Regions from separate parts of the Vibrio sp. QJM3NY_27 genome, predicted to be linked through region 2. Evidence: riboswitches for the same ligand, from Rfam matches in the RefSeq annotation. Region 2 holds a riboswitch; the other holds the start of a gene.
The links. A riboswitch is a leader RNA that binds a small molecule or an ion and turns the genes downstream of it on or off. The one in region 2 is predicted to bind lysine.
Positions count from the first base shown of each region.

Region 1 (10,019 bases), 870 kb from region 2:
GCGCACAAGAATAGCATGCTTTTCTGCAGTGATAAATCGCATTCCTATTCTCGCCTCACTACAAAGAATAAAAACGTAACAAATCATGATATTCAGAGCGATGTTGCTTTTTTCTCCACTTACAAACCACTCATTTACTTTGATAATTGATATTCAACGCAAGTCACTATGAAGGCGGTAGAGAAGCGAAGGCCTGCATGACAACGTGGAATCTAATTCTACTTAAACAGGACGTTTCAATGAGAAAATCTCGATACGCTCGCACTTTGCATTTTCTGTGCATCGACCCAAACGACACCTATCTACATGTAAAAGAGATAGAAAAGCACTTATCTATTATTCTCTACAAAATGACACCGGACGATTTGATGTTATTTGATCGCAAGCAGAGCAACCGAATTTTACTGGTTGATTACAAAGAGGTCCCTCGATTAATCAACCTTCATCCAAATCTACCCGTGATGTGGAAAAATCATGAGATCATTTTATTCAATGTCCCCAAAGCTCTTCCCACATCGGAGTTGATTACGTTTGGCGTATTAAAAGGTCTCTTTTACAACTCTGAAGAGAAAGCCAAAATAGCGAAGGGACTTGAAGAGGTCATTAATGGAGACAACTGGCTACCTAGAAAAGTGGCAAGCCAATTACTCTTCTACTATCGAAATATCGTGAGCACCAATACCACCCCTACTAATGTCGACTTAACCATTAGAGAGCTGCAAGTGATTCGCTGCCTTCAATCAGGCTCATCAAACACGCAAATAGCCGATGACTTGTTTATTAGCGAATTCACCGTCAAATCTCATCTTTATCAAATATTTCGTAAGTTAGCCGTTAAGAATAGAGTCCAAGCTATTGCATGGGCAAACCAGAACTTGCTTGCATAATTGATCAGCCTCTTAAACTGACGATAATTTTGAGGAAAACTCTAGTGAACCATACGGATTGTTGCTGAATTTTCGACATAACTTATGCTAGAGTTGCCCTCAGAAATATCAACCATTCAGGTTGAATCCATAATTATTATAGATAAAGGGTCTTACCATGATCAAAAAGTGCCTTTTCCCGGCAGCTGGCTACGGTACACGTTTTTTACCTGCAACTAAGTCAATGCCGAAAGAAATGATGCCTGTCGTCAACAAACCTCTGATTGAATACGGTGTTGAAGAGGCGATCGAAGCCGGCATGGACGGCATGTGCATCGTGACTGGCCGTGGTAAGCATTCATTGATGGACCACTTTGATAAGAACTACGAGCTTGAGCACCAGATCAGCGGCACCAATAAAGAAGATTTGCTGATCAATATCCGTGAGACGATTGAAGCAGCAAACTTCACTTACATTCGTCAACGTGAAATGAAAGGCCTTGGCCACGCTATCTTAACGGGTCGCGAACTTGTGGGTGATGAACCTTTTGCAGTAGTGCTTGCTGATGACCTTTGTGTTAACGAACAGCAAGGTGTACTGGCTCAAATGGTTGCACTATACAAACAATTCCGTTGCTCAATCGTTGCTGTACAGGAAGTACCTGAAAACGAAACACACAAATACGGTGTTATCTCTGGCGAAATGATTAAAGATGACCTTTTCCGTGTTGATGACATGGTAGAAAAACCAGAACCAGGCACTGCGCCAAGCAACCTAGCAATCATTGGCCGCTACATTCTGACTCCAGATATCTTTGAGCTTATCGAGCAGACTGAACCAGGCAAAGGCGGCGAAATCCAAATCACTGATGCATTGCTAAAACAAGCAAAAGCAGGTTGTGTATTGGCTTACAAATTTAAAGGCCAACGTTTTGACTGTGGTAGTGTTGAAGGCTACATCGAAGCAACAAATTACTGCTTTGAAAACCTATACAAAAAAGACCAGCAACAAATCGAGCTAGGTAAGCACTCAACAACAAAAGAAGCTTAATCGCTAATTTTGGCTTACTCACTGTTTAGCTACTGAGCGGTTTAACTATTTAGCTATTTAGCTATTGAGCTATTGAGCTATTGAGCTATTGAGTTAACAGCAATTAGCGGTTGGTTAACAGCACATTAAATGATTCCAAGGGTGACTCAAAAGAGCCGCCCTTTTTTTGTTTACTGTTTTTTTATCCAGTAAAACTTTGCACAAATCTCACTCTATGTAATACTTTAGCCACTTAAAATTACATGGTCTGTTGAGATGGATAAAATAGAAATTAGAGGCGCTCGTACGCATAACCTCAAAGACATTAACCTAACCATACCCCGTGATAAGCTGACGGTTATCACCGGTTTATCAGGTTCAGGAAAGTCGTCACTTGCGTTTGATACTCTCTATGCGGAAGGCCAACGTCGTTATGTAGAATCTTTGTCTGCCTATGCTCGCCAATTTCTATCTCTTATGGAAAAACCCGATGTCGACCACATCGAAGGTTTATCTCCAGCCATCTCGATAGAACAAAAGTCGACCTCTCACAACCCTCGCTCAACCGTCGGTACCATCACTGAGGTCTATGATTACCTAAGACTGCTTTACGCGCGAGTTGGCGAGCCACGCTGTCCTGATCACAATATCCCTCTAGCGGCGCAAACCATCAGCCAAATGGTCGACAAGGTATTAGAACTGCCTGAAGGCTCAAAGATGATGCTGATGGCACCGATCGTCAAAGAACGTAAAGGTGAGCATGTAAAGACACTGGAAAACCTAGCTGCGCAAGGCTTTATCCGAGCTCGTATTGATGGCGAGACCTGTGATTTGTCCGATCCACCCACATTGGAACTTCATAAGAAGCACACCATTGAAGTCGTGGTAGACAGATTTAAGGTTCGTCCTGATCTTCAACAACGTTTAGCCGAATCGTTCGAAACCACATTAGAGCTATCTGGTGGCATTGCAGTTGTCGGTTGGATGGATGATAAAGAACAAGAAGAGATCGTGTTCTCAGCTAACTTTGCTTGTCCAAAGTGTGGCTACAGCATGCAAGAACTTGAGCCGCGCCTATTCTCATTCAACAATCCTGCAGGTGCATGTGGTACTTGTGATGGACTTGGTGTTCAACAATATTTTGATCCAAGTCGAGTGATTTTAGATGAGAACCTAAGCATTGCAGAAGGTGCAATAAAAGGCTGGGATCAGAAGAATTATTACTATTTTCAGATGCTAACGTCGCTATCAGACCATTATGGTTTTGATCTGTATGTGCCATTCAACTCTCTACCTAAAAAGACTCAAGAGATTATTCTTAAAGGATCAGGGCGTACTGAAGTGGAATTCAAATACATCAATGACCGTGGTGATATCCGAGTCAAGCGTCACCCATTTGAAGGTATTTTAAATACGCTGGAACGCCGTTACCGCGATACTGAATCTAGCGCGGTGCGTGAAGATCTTGCCAAGTACATATCAACAAAGTCGTGTTCTAGCTGTGATGGCACGCGTTTAAGATTAGAAGCTCGAAATGTCTTCATTGGCGATACCACACTGCCCGAAATCGTTGAGCTCAGCATTGCTGATGCACTCGAGTTTTTCCAAAACTTATCACTCAGCGGTCAGCGTGGTCAGATCGCTGATAAAGTAATGAAAGAGATCAATGACCGTCTGCATTTCTTGGTGAACGTTGGTTTGAATTACCTTAATTTATCACGCAGTGCTGAAACACTGTCTGGTGGTGAAGCGCAACGGATTCGTCTCGCAAGTCAAATTGGTGCTGGTTTAGTGGGTGTTATGTATGTACTCGATGAACCATCAATTGGCCTCCACCAGCGTGATAATGAACGTCTACTGCAAACTTTGGTTCACCTCAGAGACTTAGGAAATACCGTGCTTGTTGTTGAACATGATGAAGACGCAATCCGTTGTGCTGACCATGTTATCGATATCGGCCCAGGTGCGGGTGTGCATGGTGGACACGTGGTCGCAGAAGGCACCATGCAAGACATCATCGAAACCCCGAATTCTTTAACCGGGCAATACCTCAGCGGCGCCAAAGAAATTGCGATACCAAAACAAAGAACGCCTATCGACAAGAAAAAGGTCGTCGAGATCGTTGGCGCAACGGGGAACAACCTAAAGAATGTCACTGCGACGATCCCTGTAGGCTTGTTCAGCTGTATTACGGGGGTATCGGGGTCAGGTAAATCTACACTAATCAATGACACCTTCTTTAAAGTTGCCCACACTCAATTAAACGGTGCTACAACCGCAGTTCCGGCGCAGCACAAAAAGATAAAAGGCTTAGAGCATTTCGACAAAGTGATCGATATTGATCAAAGCCCTATCGGTCGCACCCCTAGATCAAACCCTGCAACCTACACTGGTATTTTCACGCCAATTCGTGAGTTATTTGCCGGTACCCAAGAATCACGATCTCGTGGCTACAAGCCAGGTCGATTCAGTTTTAACGTTCGTGGTGGTCGCTGTGAAGCGTGTCAGGGAGACGGTGTCATCAAAGTAGAGATGCACTTCTTGCCAGATGTGTATGTGCCGTGTGATGTGTGTAAAGGTAAGCGTTATAACCGTGAAACTTTAGAAGTTCGCTACAAAGGCAAAACCATTGACGAAGTTCTAGAGATGACAGTGGAAGATGCTCGAGAATACTTCAACCCTGTTCCTGTTATCGCTCGTAAGCTGCAAACATTGATGGATGTTGGCCTTTCTTACATTCGCCTCGGACAAGCAGCGACAACCTTATCTGGTGGTGAAGCGCAGCGTGTTAAATTAGCGCGTGAATTGTCTAAACGAGACACGGGAAAAACATTATACATTCTTGATGAACCAACAACAGGTCTTCATTTCCACGATATTCAGCAGCTATTGACGGTATTACATAGGCTGCGTGATCACGGTAATACAGTAGTGGTGATTGAACACAACCTAGATGTCGTCAAAACAGCAGACTGGATCTTAGATCTTGGTCCTGAAGGTGGTCAAGGGGGTGGTGAGATTGTTGCAGAAGGTACACCTGAAGATGTGGCGCTAGTCGAAGGTTCACACACTGCTCGCTTCCTTAAGCCTATGTTAAATTTGAAGTAGGTGTAAAATAGCGCCCTGCGATCAGACAGAAAAATGTTAAAGTAACAGAGCTTGTTTCAGAAGGAACAAGCTCTGTTTTTATAAGGTTAGGGATTTATGGCAACAATACACACTAGCGGTACCCAACTAGAAAATCAGGTAACTCAGCTACCACTCAATAAAGCATTTCTGGCTTCTTTAGCTGTTGTATTCTTGTTAGCCATGCATTTTTTCATGCCGAATCCTGGAGGCTCAGGCCTTGCGTTATCGTTTAACCCAACAACTTGGTTAGCTCTTAGCTTTACGTTAGCAATTGGCTTCTACCAACTCGCGACTAACCGAGTACTCAAATATTCCAAGTTAACCGTTGGCTTGCTGATCAGTTGCGTGATACTTACGCTACCCACGCTCTACAGTAACGCCTCTCCTCAAGCCGCATCAGGTCGACTACTTGGATTGTGGGCGGGCTTCGCTTTATTCGTTGTACTTCAGCAATTTAAGTTCAGCAATAAACACAAGCAACGCATGCTGTGGTTCATTGTGCTTGCTGTGGTTATACAAGCACTCTTTGGTTACGTGCAATATTTCTTACTGGAACCCGGCAATCTATTTGGTTACAACACTGCGGCTAATCGACCTTATGGGATATTCCAACAACCGAATGTAATGGCTAGCTTTTTAGCTACTGGTTTTGTGCTTTCAGCGTATCTTTTAGCGAGACAGCCCGCTAAATATAATCACAAAATTAGCGAGTCATTCTTACTATACCTAACCCCGACCTTAACCGTACCTTTGCTGATCATCATTGCATCACGTACCGGATGGTTGGCTGCCGTCATTGGATTTGTCTGCATTCTGCCTTATCTATACAAATTCTCGACCAAGAAACGCTTCTACGGATGGTGCGCATCAGTGCTAGTCGGTATCGTGGTCGCTTTTTCGGTAATCAGTCTCAGTACAACGGATAGCCTCGCCAGTAAAAGGGCTAACTTAGAAAGCCCACGAGCTTATACCTTTCCACAAGCGCTCGATATGATGATCGAAAAGCCATTTACAGGGTATGGCTACGGGAAGTTCGAATCCGAGTACACGCTATACACAGCTCGCCAGCATCAACTCAACCCAAATTATCATCCCGGCCTTCCTTCAATGGATCACCCACACAATGAGTTCTTGTTTTGGGGGGTTGAGGGCGGAATAGTACCAATCATCGGGATCTTGCTTGCTGCGTTCTTAGTCATGTCACGTATAGCAAGCTCAGCGAAGGGAACACGTCTAGCACTGCTCGCACTATTTATACCGATACTCTTACATTCTCAGCTCGAGTACCCTTTTTACCACTCAGCGATTCACTGGATAACCTTTATCATTTTGATTTACTGGGTCGATCAACGAGCTTCTCGTCACTACCAACAGCCGTTTAGTATCATCAGTAAAACCCTATTTAGAGTATCGAGCTTAGTCGTCCCTATCTTGGTCAGTTTTTATATGTTGAGTGCCTTACACACCAATTATGTCCTGACTCAATTTGAACTGTCTAAACCCAGAAACCCGGATATTCTTAAGCAGGTAACGAACCCTGTAGTCTGGAAAGATCGCTATGATTGGGACGTATACAGCACCTATCTAAATATCGGCCTCTACAAAGCTGATCCTAGCTTGATCCAACCTTATATAGATTGGTCGTTAGAGATCATAAAACGTAAGCCAAGGCCTGCTTTCTACAGCAACCTGATTCTTGCATATCAAGGATTGGGCGATCACAGTAAAGCGGAACAAATTCGTAGTGAAGCGAGCTTCTTGTTCCCAAATAGAGACTTTTCCAAGGTTCAATATAAGAAAATATCAGAAGCTGAAAATAACATTTCTTCTGCTAAATGACGCCAAGGAATCTAGAGTTAATTCACCATATTGACGTTTAGTCTAGACACAAAAAAGCGCACGATCTCTCGTGCGCTTTTCTTTTGAACTTGAGTTTATTGCCGCTATTTTAAAACGTCTTGCAACGCTTTTAAGCACAAAGCGACATTCTCTTTTCGAGCGCCATAACCCATTAAACCAATACGCCAAGCCTTGCCAGCCAAAGAACCAAGTCCCGCGCCAATTTCAAGGTTATATTCTTCTAGAAGTTGTGTTCTGATTTTGGCTTCATCGATTCCTTCAGGGAAATAAAGCGCATTGAGCTGCGGAAGACGACTCTCTTCATCAACCACAAACTTTAATCCTAGTGCTTCTACGCCTTCTTTAAGCTCTTGGTGCATCGCATGGTGACGTGACCACGCATTATCCAGGCCTTCATTTTTCAATAAAACCAACGACTCATGCAAAGCATACAGGCTATTCACGGGTGCCGTATGGTGGTAGCTACGCTTGCCTTCTCCACTCCAGTAACCCAGTACTAAGCTTTGATCTAGGAACCAGCTTTGTACCGGCGTTTGACGCGCCTTCATCTTCTCAACCGCACGTTGAGAGAAAGTCACTGGAGACAGGCCAGGAACGCAAGATAGACACTTTTGACTACCTGAATACACCGCATCGAGTTGCCATTCATCAACCAACAATGGCACACCACCTAATGACGTCACCGCATCCACAATCGACAACGCATCAAACTGACGAGCGACTGCTGAAATCGCTTGAGCATCCGATAACGCTCCAGTAGACGTCTCTGCATGCACAAAAGCGACAGCAACAGCATCAGGGTTTTCTGCCAATGCTTTTTCTACCTTTTCAACGGAAACGGGCTTGCCCCACTCGTCATCAACAAGGATCGCTTCACCACCACAACGCACAACATTCTCTCGCATACGCTCACCAAAAACGCCATTGCGACAAACAATCACCTTCTCACCGGGCTCAATCAAGTTAACAAAACAGGTTTCCATACCTGCACTGCCGGGCGCAGAAACAGCAATAGTAAATTCATTCTCTGTTTGGAATGCATACTTAAGAAGTTGTTTCAGTTCATCCATCATCGCGATAAATAACGGGTCGAGGTGACCAATAGTAGGACGGCTTAAGGCCTGTAAAACTTGAGGAGAAATGTCTGAAGGCCCCGGCCCCATTAACGTTCGGTGTGGCGGATAAAAGCTCTCGATAGCAGTAGCGAGTGTTAAATTAGACATGTACATCCCTTACGTTAATGTTGTGAACAATCCACCCTAAAGCAAATCGATACCGTCATCAATTAGCTAAAAGTATTGAGGTCACACCAGTGTCACATAATTGTTAAAATTATTTTTTAAATATCTCCAGTTACGGATTGACATTGTTACCGCAAACACGTTCAATGAAATGGCTATCTAGCAGAAGAGGAGCACTGCCCAGGCAGATGTTTTGTGGAACCGCATTTCCAATACAAAGCATCAAGGGGGAGCAGTGCCGAGATAATAAAAGGATGCAGGACCTTTATTATCGGTTGAGCGGGCTGAATCCCGGCAACTGTCGCCATTTCTATATGGTGAAGAGCTTCTGAGGTTACTATTCTAATAATTCCTCTCTTTTTGCTCTAAATACTCTCTTCGAAAAACATCGGACGTTGGATTACCCAACCGTAATTTTATTTTAGGAAGTCGTGGGAGATATATCGTGAGTGCATCTAATGTAGCTGGTTCTTTTAATGTCGCTAAGTTTGGTGGAACAAGTGTTGCCAGCTTTGAAGCAATGAGCCGTTGTGCTGCCATTATTGAAAATAACTCGAATACGAAACTGGTTGTGAGCAGCGCGTGCTCAGGCGTCACCAACTTGCTGGTTGAACTAGCGAATGGTGTCCAAGACAAAACTCGTCGTCAGGAATTATTGACGCAATTGACTGACATTCATAACGCGATTCTTGATCAGCTAGCTGACCCAATTAGCATTGAAAAAGATGTACACTGCATTCTCGATGACATTGCGAGTGCAGCCGAAGCGGCATCATTCCAAGCCAGTACTAAACTCACCGATCACCTAGTGGCATGTGGCGAACTAATGTCGACACATATCCTCGCTCAAATCATTCGCGAGCGTGGCACACCCGCTGTCCGTTTTGACATCAGAGAAGTGATGCGCACCAATGATGACTTCGGCAAAGCTGAACCACTGTTAAAAGATATTGCAGCCTTAGCTCAACAGAAATTGATTCCACTATGCCAACAGCAAGTTGTCGTTACCCAAGGCTTTATCGGCGCCGATAGCGAAGGTAACACCACAACGTTAGGTCGTGGTGGTAGTGATTACTCAGCGGCACTGATTGCAGAATCTGTACAAGCGATTGGTTTAGAAATCTGGACTGATGTTCCGGGCATCTACACCACGGATCCACGTATCGCATCGAAAGCATCTCCTATCCCAGAGATCAGCTTCAGCGAAGCATCGGAAATGGCAAACTTTGGCGCGAAGATATTACACCCTTCGACTCTAGTCCCGGCACTACGCCATCAAATCCCGGTATTTGTCGGCTCATCAAAAGCACCAGAGCTCGGTGGCACATGGATTCGTCAACAAGTTGAAAGCTCCCCTCTGTTCAGAGCGCTTGCCCTACGCTGCAACCAAACCATGGTTACGCTACGCAGCGCCAATATGTTCCATGCTTATGGCTTCCTCGCAAAAGTGTTCGAGATCCTGGCTAAGCATAAGATCTCTGTCGATCTTATCACTACCTCAGAGATCAGTGTCTCACTGACACTCGATCAAACAGATACATCAGGTGGTGCTCCTCAGTTACCAGAAGCCGCTCGAATTGAGCTTGAAGAGCTGTGTTCTGTGGATATTGAACACGACCTATGCCTTGTTGCTCTTATTGGCAACAACATGAGTGAAAGCAAAGGCTATGCGAAGCAAGTATTCGGCACGCTTGAAGACTTCAACCTACGTATGATTTGTTACGGAGCGAGCCCACACAACCTGTGCTTCTTGCTTGATGAATCTGTCTCCAAGTTAGCGATTCAAAAACTGCATCAAGAGCTGTTTGAATAAAACGACGGTTGCTCGATTAGTTAAAATCACCAAACGACAGATACAAAAAGGGTTGCTCTTAAGCAACCCTCTTATTTTTA
Region 1 is NZ_CM173511.1:335,890-345,908, reverse strand. Features, by position in the region: gene AC3CIA_RS01615 (LuxR C-terminal-related transcriptional regulator) at 240-887, shown strand; gene galU (UTP--glucose-1-phosphate uridylyltransferase GalU) at 1,045-1,917, shown strand; gene uvrA (excinuclease ABC subunit UvrA) at 2,173-5,004, shown strand; gene AC3CIA_RS01600 (PglL family O-oligosaccharyltransferase) at 5,101-6,864, shown strand; gene AC3CIA_RS01595 (pyridoxal-phosphate-dependent aminotransferase family protein) at 6,969-8,108, opposite strand; lysine riboswitch at 8,285-8,462, shown strand; gene lysC (lysine-sensitive aspartokinase 3) at 8,572-9,939, shown strand.
Region 1: another riboswitch for lysine. It lies ahead of lysC (lysine-sensitive aspartokinase 3); the one in region 2 lies ahead of AC3CIA_RS05565 (Na+/H+ antiporter NhaC family protein).

Region 2 (10,019 bases):
TGTTAATGGCTGCGGTGTTTGGTTTTGGCGGCTCATTCATCTCATTAATGATGTCAAAGAAAATGGCGCTACGCTCAGTAGGCGGCATGGTCATTGAAAGCCCACGTAACGAAACAGAACATTGGTTGATGGAGACGGTAAGCCGTCAATCTCAACAAGTTGGTATTGGTATGCCAACAGTGGCGATCTACGACTCGCCAGACATCAACGCATTCGCGACGGGTGCTAAGCGTGACGATTCATTGGTCGCAGTATCAACAGGTCTGCTGCACAACATGACGCGTGATGAAGCTGAAGCAGTATTAGCGCATGAAGTGAGCCACATCGCGAACGGCGATATGGTGACCATGACGTTAATGCAAGGTGTAGTGAACACGTTCGTTATCTTCCTATCTCGTTTCATCGCCAACATTGTTGCGTCGAATGACAACGAAGAAGAGGGCGGCAGCAACATGATGGTGTACTTCGGTGTGTCTATGGTGTTGGAATTGGTATTTGGTTTCTTAGCAAGCTTCATTACGATGTGGTACAGCCGTCATCGTGAATTCCATGCCGATGCAGGTGCAGCGAACCTAGTGGGTAAAGAGAAGATGATTGCAGCGCTAGAGCGTCTAAAGGTGAGCCATGAGCCACAACTAGAAGGTTCTATGATGGCATTTGGTATCAATGGTAAGAAGTCTCTAACAGAGCTTCTAATGAGCCACCCACCGCTAGATAAGCGTATTGCGTCTTTACGTAACATGTAATTTCTAACACAAGCTGCTGTCGTTAAGTGGCAATATGTATTCTAAAGGCTTCCTTCGGGAGGCCTTTTTTGATCTTGGCATTTAAGGATGTTTGTCTAATGTGGCTTGCAGTATTTGAATGGGGGAGGTGAGTAGGACAAGTCAGGTTTGATTGACGACTGTTGTTTACTTAGGGACTACTGTTCGAGACATTTGTTCTACGCAACAAAAAGGCTTCCACATGGGAAGCCTTAGTCTATTCTGTGATTCGAACTTCGAATTTTACAGCTTGTCAGTTAGCTCGATTGCTTGACCGATGTAGTTCGCTGGCGTCATCTCTTTTAGACGTACTTTCTCGTCTGCAGGGATTTCAAGACCATCGATGAATGCACGCATGCCTTCGCCATCTACACGTTTACCACGAGTTAGCTCTTTTAGCTTCTCGTATGGCTTCTCGATGCCGTAACGACGCATTACTGTTTGTACTGGTTCAGCCAATACTTCCCAGTTTTTGTCTAGTTCAGCAAGTAGCGCAGCACGGTTAACTTCTAGCTTGCTAATACCTTTCAGAGTCGAAGTGTATGCAATGATTGCGTAGCCAACACCCACACCTAAGTTACGAAGAACTGTAGAGTCAGTAAGGTCACGCTGCCAGCGAGAAACTGGAAGTTTTTGTGCTAGGTGGCTAAATACTGCGTTCGCTAGACCAAGGTTGCCTTCAGAGTTTTCGAAGTCAATTGGGTTAACTTTATGCGGCATTGTAGAAGAACCGATTTCGCCAGCAATAGTCTTCTGCTTGAAGTGACCAAGAGCGATGTAGCCCCAAACGTCACGGTCGAAGTCAAGAAGGATAGTATTGAAACGAGCAACAGCATCAAATAACTCAGCGATGTAATCGTGAGGTTCGATTTGAGTTGTGTACGGGTTCCAAGTTACGCCAAGAGATTCAGTGATGAACTCTTCGCTGAACTGGTGCCATTCAACTTCTGGGTATGCAGAAAGGTGTGCGTTGTAGTTACCTACAGCACCGTTGATTTTCGCTAGGATCTCAACGTTTTCGATTTGCTTGTATTGACGTTCCATACGGTACGCAACGTTAGCCATCTCTTTACCCATAGTAGAAGGAGAAGCAGGCTGACCGTGTGTACGAGACAGTAATGGAATGTCACGGTACTCGTTCGCAAGCGCTTTGATAGCTTCAATTACGTTACGGATTTCTGGAAGAATCACGGTATCACGAGCTTCTTTAAGCATAAGCGCGTGAGAGGTGTTGTTGATGTCTTCAGAAGTACATGCAAAGTGAATAAATTCGTTTACAGCGTGAAGTTCAGGAACGCCAGCAACTTTCTCTTTCAAGAAGTACTCAACCGCTTTAACGTCGTGGTTAGTCGTGCGCTCGATCTCTTTGATACGTAGAGCATCTTCTTCACTGAAGTTAGCAGCTAGTTCATCAAGAAACTGGTTAGCTTCTGCACTGAACGCTGGTACTTCTTTGATTGCATCTGTAGCTGCAAGCTTTTGTAACCAACGAACTTCAACGATAGAGCGGTACTTTAGTAGGCCAAACTCACTAAAGATGCTGCGTAATGCAACAGTCTTGCTTCCGTAACGGCCGTCTACTGGTGAAACAGCAGTCAATGCTGACAGTTCCATGGTGTTCTCCTGAATTGAGTTTTCTAAATTTTGAGAGGTTTATACCAGTAACAATCTCAATTGTCACGCATATTGCGCAATCGTTTGCGCGAGAATTGTATTGGTACAAAAAACAAGCTCGCGACGAGGCGCGAGCTAATAAATTACATGCGAGCTAGCAGGATTTGAGCCTGCTCGATCATTTTTTTGCGACCGAAGATAAGGTGACGACGTTTGCCGCCAACCTGACGCCATAACACAGCGCTTCGAATTCCTGATAGCAGCAGAGCACGAACCTTATGCTGGCTCGATGTCTGTTGAAGTACTGCTGGCGTACCAGAAACCTGAATACGAGGGCCAATAGGGCTCACTACATCTAAGTAGATGCTCGCAAGGTTGCTGATCATTTGCTCGTCAAACAGATCGAAGTGCTCAGTTTGACGCTCTGCAGTTTGAATACGATCACCAAGCTGTGACATAGAGTCATTGCGAGCAGATAGTTTACGTTCAAGCGCCATCAAGCTGATGATGTAGCGAGTAATGTCGCTACCAGCAGGAGTACTGTCGATACCTTTTACTAAGCATTCAAGGCCTAGCTTTAGGTTCGCCTCACGGCCAAATACACCCACAGTGTTCGCTGGGTTAGTATTTAAAATGGCATTGAGTGAAGCTTCGAAGGCATCTTTATCACAACGGCCGTCTTTCGCTACTTGTTGAACCAAAGCCACAGCTTGGCAAATTCCAGCGAAAGCAATAGTACGGTCATAAAGTGTATTAGCCACGTAGTAACTCCTAGTTGTTTTCTATCGTTTGTTGTTCGTTCGATTAGATTAGATGCGTTTTTCGATGATACCACCACCAAGACAGACTTCATCTTGGTAGAACACAGCCGACTGGCCTGGCGTTACAGCGATTTGCGGCTCATCGAAGATAACCTTAATGTTATCATCGTCAATTGGGATGATTGTACAAGGAATATCGGTTTGACGGTAACGTGTTTTTACCGTGCATGTCATAACTTCAGTAATTGGTGTGCGATTAACCCAATGAAGCTGAGATGCGAACAAGCCTTCTGATTTAAGAAGCGGGTGGTCTTTACCTTGAACCGCGATCAGAACATTACGCTTAAGATCTTTTTCACCAACAAACCATGGTTCTTCGTTACCGCCGCCACCTTTAGTGCCGCCAATATGAAGACCTTTACGTTGACCCAAAGTGTGGTACATCAAGCCTTGGTGCTGACCAATAACTTGGCCTTCAGGTGTCTCGATGTTACCTGGTTGAGCCGGTAGATATTTGCCAAGGAACTCTGTGAACTTACGCTCACCAATAAAGCAGATACCTGTTGAGTCTTTTTTCTTCGCAGTGATCAAGTCTTGCTCTTCAGCAATACGGCGCACTTCAGGCTTCTCTAATTCACCCACAGGGAATAGGCTGCGTGCCACTTGATCTGAACTTAGCGTGTATAAGAAATAGCTTTGGTCTTTATTGCCGTCTAGGCCACGTAGCATTTCTGGTTTCACGCCAGCGTCTAGCTCTTCTTGAGTTGGGAAAGTACGACGAACGTAATGACCCATCGCAATGTAGTCTGCGTCTAATACTTCATCCGCAAACTCTAAGAATGCTTTGAATTTGATTTCTTTATTACAAAGGATATCTGGGTTCGGTGTACGACCGGCTTTGTACTCTTCAAGAAAGTACTCGAATACATTATCCCAGTACTCTGCGGCAAAGTTGATAGTGTGAAGGTGGATACCTAATTTGTCACATACCGCTTGAGCATCAGCAAGGTCTTCAGCTGCCGTGCAGTATTCTTCGTTATCATCTTCTTCCCAGTTTTTCATGAAAAGGCCTTCTACCTGATAGCCTTGTTGCTGAAGAAGATACGCCGATACTGACGAATCTACACCGCCGGACATACCGACAATTACTTTCTTTTCGCTGTTTCCAGAGCTGATATCTGACATGTCTAAACACCGTTACTATTACTTGGTCGCAGATTCTAACAGAAAGAGAAACACCGCGACAGATCCGAGACCGGAATCACAGTTTCATTTGCACAAATATTGCGCTGACTTCGTTAGAGAATCGCATGAACGCGAGGAGACTCGCTAGGATGTCAGATCTATATGTGGCATAGTCGCTCGAAATCCAAGACCTGAGATAAAAAATGTCTGAACAAAATGAGTTTATGCAAGAAGAACAGTTGATCGAGATTATCGAGAACCAACTTGAAGATGGCCAACCTGTAAAAGTGAAAGAGACGCTGATGCGTTTAATGATGACAGGTACTCCTCGTGAAGAGGCGATTACGGCTATGGCATGTGCACTGGCTATTGAAGTATTTGATGTAATGAAAAACGGCGCTGAGTTTAATCAAAAACGTTACGCCGAGCATTTGGGTATGCTACCTGACTTAAGCTTTATGGAAGGCGAATAAAAAAATAGCCTAGCAAACGTTTGCTATAGTTTGAAAGATTGCCGCGTTAAATATAGCGCGGTAGAATCCGCCACCTATTTCCCCTTGACTTAGACTAGCCTTATGAAATTCCCTGGACAACGTAAATCAAAGCACTATTTTCCGGTTCACGCTCGTGATCCTTTAGTAAGCCAAGCTCAAACTAGCAAAAGAATGTCACGTACTCATATTATCGGTATTGACCAAACTTTGGTGGATATTGAAGCGAAAGTGAGTTCTGAGCTAATCGAAAAATACGGGCTAAGTAAGGGACACTCACTGGTTATTGGTGATGAAGCTGCTGAATCCTTGTATCAAGAATTAAAAGAACAGTGCCTGATCACCAATGAATACGCTGGTGGCACTATTGGTAATACATTGCACAACTATTCAGTACTTGCGGATGACCGTTCAACGCTATTGGGTGTAATGAGCCAAGATATTAAAATTGGTAGTTACGGTTACCGCTATTTATGTAATACATCAAGCAGAATGGATCTGAACCATTTACAAGGGGTAGATGGCGCAATTGGTCGCTGCTTTGCATTAATTACAGAAGATGGTGAACGTACTTTCGCAATTAGCGAAGGACAAATGAACCAATTAAAACCAGAAAGCATCCCTGAGAAAATTTTCAAAAGTGCTTCTGCTTTAGTATTAACGGCGTATTTAGTTCGTTGTAAACCAGGTGACCCTATGCCTGAAGCAACAATGAAAGCGATCGAATACGCGAAGAAATACGATGTGCCTGTTGTTTTAACACTTGGTACTAAATTCGTTATTCAAGATGATCCAGAGTTTTGGAAAGATTTCCTTGAACAGCACGTAACCGTTGTTGCAATGAATGAAGACGAAGCAGAAGCCTTAACAGGTGAAAGCGATCCTCTTGCTGCTTCAGACAAAGCATTAGAGTGGGTAGACTTGGTTCTGTGTACAGCAGGCCCTGTTGGCTTATTCATGGCGGGTTATACTGAAGACGCGGTGAAGCGTGAAACTTCATTGCCGTTGTTACCAGGCTCGATTGCAGAATTTAACCGCTATGAGTTTAGCCGTCCTGCACATAAAGAGTTATGTGACAACCCAACGAAAATCTATTCGCATATCGCGCCTTACATGGGTGGTCCAGAAAAGATCAAGAATACCAATGGTGCAGGGGATGCGGCGCTGTCGGCTTTATTACATGATATGGCAGCAAATAAATATCATAAAGAAAATGTACCGAATTCTAGCAAGCACCAACATGCATTTTTAACGTATTCATCTTTCTCACAAGTTTGTAAATATTCAAACCGTGCAAGTTATGAAGTGTTGGTTCAGCACTCTCCTCGCTTGTCTCGCGGCCTTCCTGAAAGAGAAGACAGTCTAGAAGAAGCATACTGGGAAAGATAAGATATTTTTATCTTTTTCATTTATATTTCTAATAGTGAAATATAAAAAAGGCTCCGAAAGGAGCCTTTTTTGTTTCTGAATATATTGAAGCCGTAAATAATACTTTAGTCGACTTAATATTAATTCTATTGCTTAGTGTTTTATTGATTATTCACTTAGCAAACAGGATGCCTTAAAGAGCAAACTCTTCTAGAGATTTACCAGCATCTAGTTGTTCTTGGATAGCTGAAGGCGTACGGCCTTGACCTGTCCAAGTTTTCTCGTCGCCGTTTGCGTCTACGTATTTGTATTTCGCTGGGCGAGGAGCACGTTTAGCTTTAGTTGTTTTAGATTTTGCTTCACCAGAAAGTGCAGCAATAAGATCTGCAACATCAATTCCGTCTTTTGCAATTTGTTCAGCAATAGCAGAAAGCTTAGCTTCTTGTTCTGCTTTAGCAGCGCGTTCTTCAGCTTCAGACTCTTGACGCTCTTGTACAACAATAGTCAGCTTGTCTAGCGCTTCTTCAAGTTGCTCAAGAGTTAATTCACGTGAGAACGCACGAAGGCTGCGGATATTTAATAGTGTTTTTGTTAATTCAGACATGATATTTCCCATCAAGGTAAACTAAATAATCCTCCTAATAATAAACAGTGCCTAGGAATAAAACAAATAGTATTTCTTGTATTGGTTATTTAAATATAAAAGTGAGATGAATAGTTGAAAAAGAAACGACTCACTTTTGATGAATTTATAATAATTATTAAGATTATCTTAAAAATCGATATGTGACTGGTGGAGTAATTGCTATATGTAGACTATTTTTTTATTGATTAGTTCATTAACAAAAAGACATTTTTGTCGGAATGATATGTTGCATTGTTGCTCTTGATGGGTACAATTGCGGCTACCTGATGCGATGCTTTGGTTAATTTGTTGTTAAACTCTGGTTTGCACAGTTAATAATGTTATCGCACGTAGAGGCGCAATTATAAAAAGTAGTTTTCGTTGGGGTGATGCCAATGAACGGGAATGAAAGGTGTAATTGCCGAAGTAAATTGTATATCTAAACAATTTGCTGGGGTTGTGCTCAATAGGTACAACACTGCCATAGTCTTAATTTTAAACTATGGAGCGCTACTGTAGGGTTGGGTGAAGTGTTCACTTCCCTTTCGCTTAGTTCAACATGAGCTTGATAAACCGTATCAAGTTTGTCTGCAGTAGATCTCTAGCCAAATAAAAAACTGGTTTTTGAAGATCATGAATTTAATAGATTTTGCAACATCGCCTTTATCGCTGCTTCCTCCTTTGGTTGCATTGACTCTAGCTATTGTTACCCGCCGTGTATTGGTTTCCTTGGGTGTTGGTATCGTTATGGGTGCGATTCTACTTGCTGACTACTCAGTAGGTAACGCAGCTAGTTACGTGTTCACTAAAGCATCTGGTGTTTTCATCGAAGATGGTGGCATTAACACTTGGAACATGAGCATCATCGCATTCCTAATTATTCTCGGAATGACAACTGCATTACTCACACTATCTGGTGGTACTCGCGCATTCGCTGAGTGGGCACAGTCTCGTGTGAAGAGCAAACGTGGTTCAAAACTACTTGCTGCCTTCTTAGGCGTATTCATCTTTGTCGATGATTACTTCAACAGCTTAGCGGTAGGTGCTATCTCTCGTCCTGTAACAGACCGCTTCTACGTATCTCGCGCTAAGCTAGCTTATATTCTAGATTCTACCGCTGCTCCAATGTGTGTGATTATGCCTGCTTCTAGTTGGGGTGCTTACATCATCACTATTATTGGTGGCATCTTAGTGACACACGGTGTGACTGAGTATTCTGCACTGGGTGCTTACGTTCGTCTTATCCCAATGAACTTCTACGCTGTGTTCGCACTATTAATGGTATTTGCCGTTGCATGGTTCGGTCTAGACGTTGGTAAGATGCGTGAACATGAGATTGAAGCCTCTCAAGGCCGTGGCTTTGAAGGCGACAACGATCAAAAGCAAGCGCACGATCTAAACGAAGAGCTAGACATTCAAGAGAGCGAAAACGGTTCTGTCTCTGATCTTGTTATGCCAATCGTATCGCTAATCGTAGCAACAGTTGCTGCCATGCTTTACACAGGCGGCCAAGCGCTGACTGCTGACGGTCAAGCATTTAACCTGCTTGGTGCGTTCGAAAATACAGATGTAGGCAAGTCTCTTGTTTACGGTGGTGTTTTAGGTCTGCTTGTTGCGCTAGCGACAGTGTTTAAGCAAAAGCTACCAATGTCTGATATCGCAAGAACAATGTGGATCGGTGCTAGCTCTATGTTTGGCGCTATCCTGATTCTTGTGTTCGCTTGGACTATCGGTTCTGTCATCGGTGACATGAAAACAGGTTCGTACCTATCATCTCTAGCAACGGGCAACATTGATTACCACTGGCTACCCGTTATTTTGTTCCTTCTTGCTGGCCTAATGGCGTTCTCGACAGGTACATCATGGGGTACGTTCGGTATCATGCTACCTATCGCGGGTGACATGGCTGCAGCCTCTGACATCGCGCTAATTCTGCCTATGTTAAGTGCGGTTCTTGCGGGTTCTGTATTTGGTGACCACTGTTCTCCAATCTCAGACACAACGATTCTGTCTTCTACCGGTGCTCGTTGTAACCACATTGACCACGTATCGACTCAGCTTCCTTATGCGCTGTCTGTGGCGTTCGTATCGTGTATCGGCTTCATCACTCTAGGTATGACATCATCAACTGGCATCGCGTTCGGCGCAGCGTCTCTAACGTTTGTGGCAGTATGTTTTGCATTGGCTTATTTCTCACGTTGTAAAATGTCGACGTGCAAAAGCTAATCATCACTTGATTGAATAATGAAAAGGGAGGCGTTTGCCTCCCTTTTTTTGTGCTCGTTAATTTAATTTTAAATTTCGTGAAAAAAGTTCGAATAAATGGTTGAAAAAGGGTGTCAGCTTAGTTAGTGTGGAGACAAGACAGCAAACAACCTAAGAGCCGATAAGTATGCGTAAATTAGCAATGAACATTCATCACCATCATCACCCTATCTAGTCTTTCGGGGAGATTTACGTATACCCGGGAGCAAGAATTCTCCCGGAGGTTAAGTCAAAGAATTTAGATTTAAACCCTCGGGACGACAAAGTCTTCCGAGGGTTTTTTAGTTTTAGCACTTTTAAATAATCAATAAATTCAAATATTTGCACAGGGATACAGCAATGCAGACACAACGCCTAAGAATCGCAATTCAAAAGAAAGGTCGCTTAAGTAAAGAGTGCCAAGATCTACTTAAAAAATGTGGTGTTAAATTTAACATCATGGGTGAGCAGTTAGTTGTTCATTCACTAAATATGCCAATCGACTTGTTACTGGTTCGTGATGATGACATCCCAGGTCTTATCATGGACGGTGTAGTTGACCTAGGTTTCATTGGCGAGAATGAACTAGAAGAAGTTCGCCTAGACCGTATCGCTCTAAACGAGCCATCGCAATTCAGCACTCTACGCCGCTTAGATTTCGGTGGTTGCCGCCTTTCTATCGCTATCAACAAAGATGAAGAATACAACGGCCCACAAGATCTTGCGGGTAAACGTATTGCGACAACCTACCCACAACTACTTAAAGCCTACATGGACGAGCAGGGTGTTGAATTCAGCACTTGTATGCTAACAGGTTCGGTTGAAGTTGCTCCTCGTGCAGGTCTAGCTGACGCTATCGCAGATTTGGTTTCTACAGGCGCTACGCTAGAAGCGAACGGCCTGAAAGAAACGGAAGTTATCTTCCAATCTAAAGCAACTCTGATTCAACGCACTGGCGAATTTGATG
Region 2 is NZ_CM173511.1:1,209,308-1,219,326, forward strand. Features, by position in the region: gene htpX (protease HtpX) at 1-746, shown strand, start outside; gene purB (adenylosuccinate lyase) at 1,008-2,378, opposite strand; gene hflD (high frequency lysogenization protein HflD) at 2,522-3,139, opposite strand; gene mnmA (tRNA 2-thiouridine(34) synthase MnmA) at 3,188-4,324, opposite strand; gene AC3CIA_RS05550 (hypothetical protein) at 4,528-4,797, shown strand; gene AC3CIA_RS05555 (inosine/guanosine kinase) at 4,900-6,204, shown strand; gene AC3CIA_RS05560 (H-NS family histone-like protein) at 6,377-6,787, opposite strand; lysine riboswitch at 7,152-7,329, shown strand; gene AC3CIA_RS05565 (Na+/H+ antiporter NhaC family protein) at 7,442-9,034, shown strand; His leader region at 9,224-9,359, shown strand; gene hisG (ATP phosphoribosyltransferase) at 9,413-10,019, shown strand, end outside.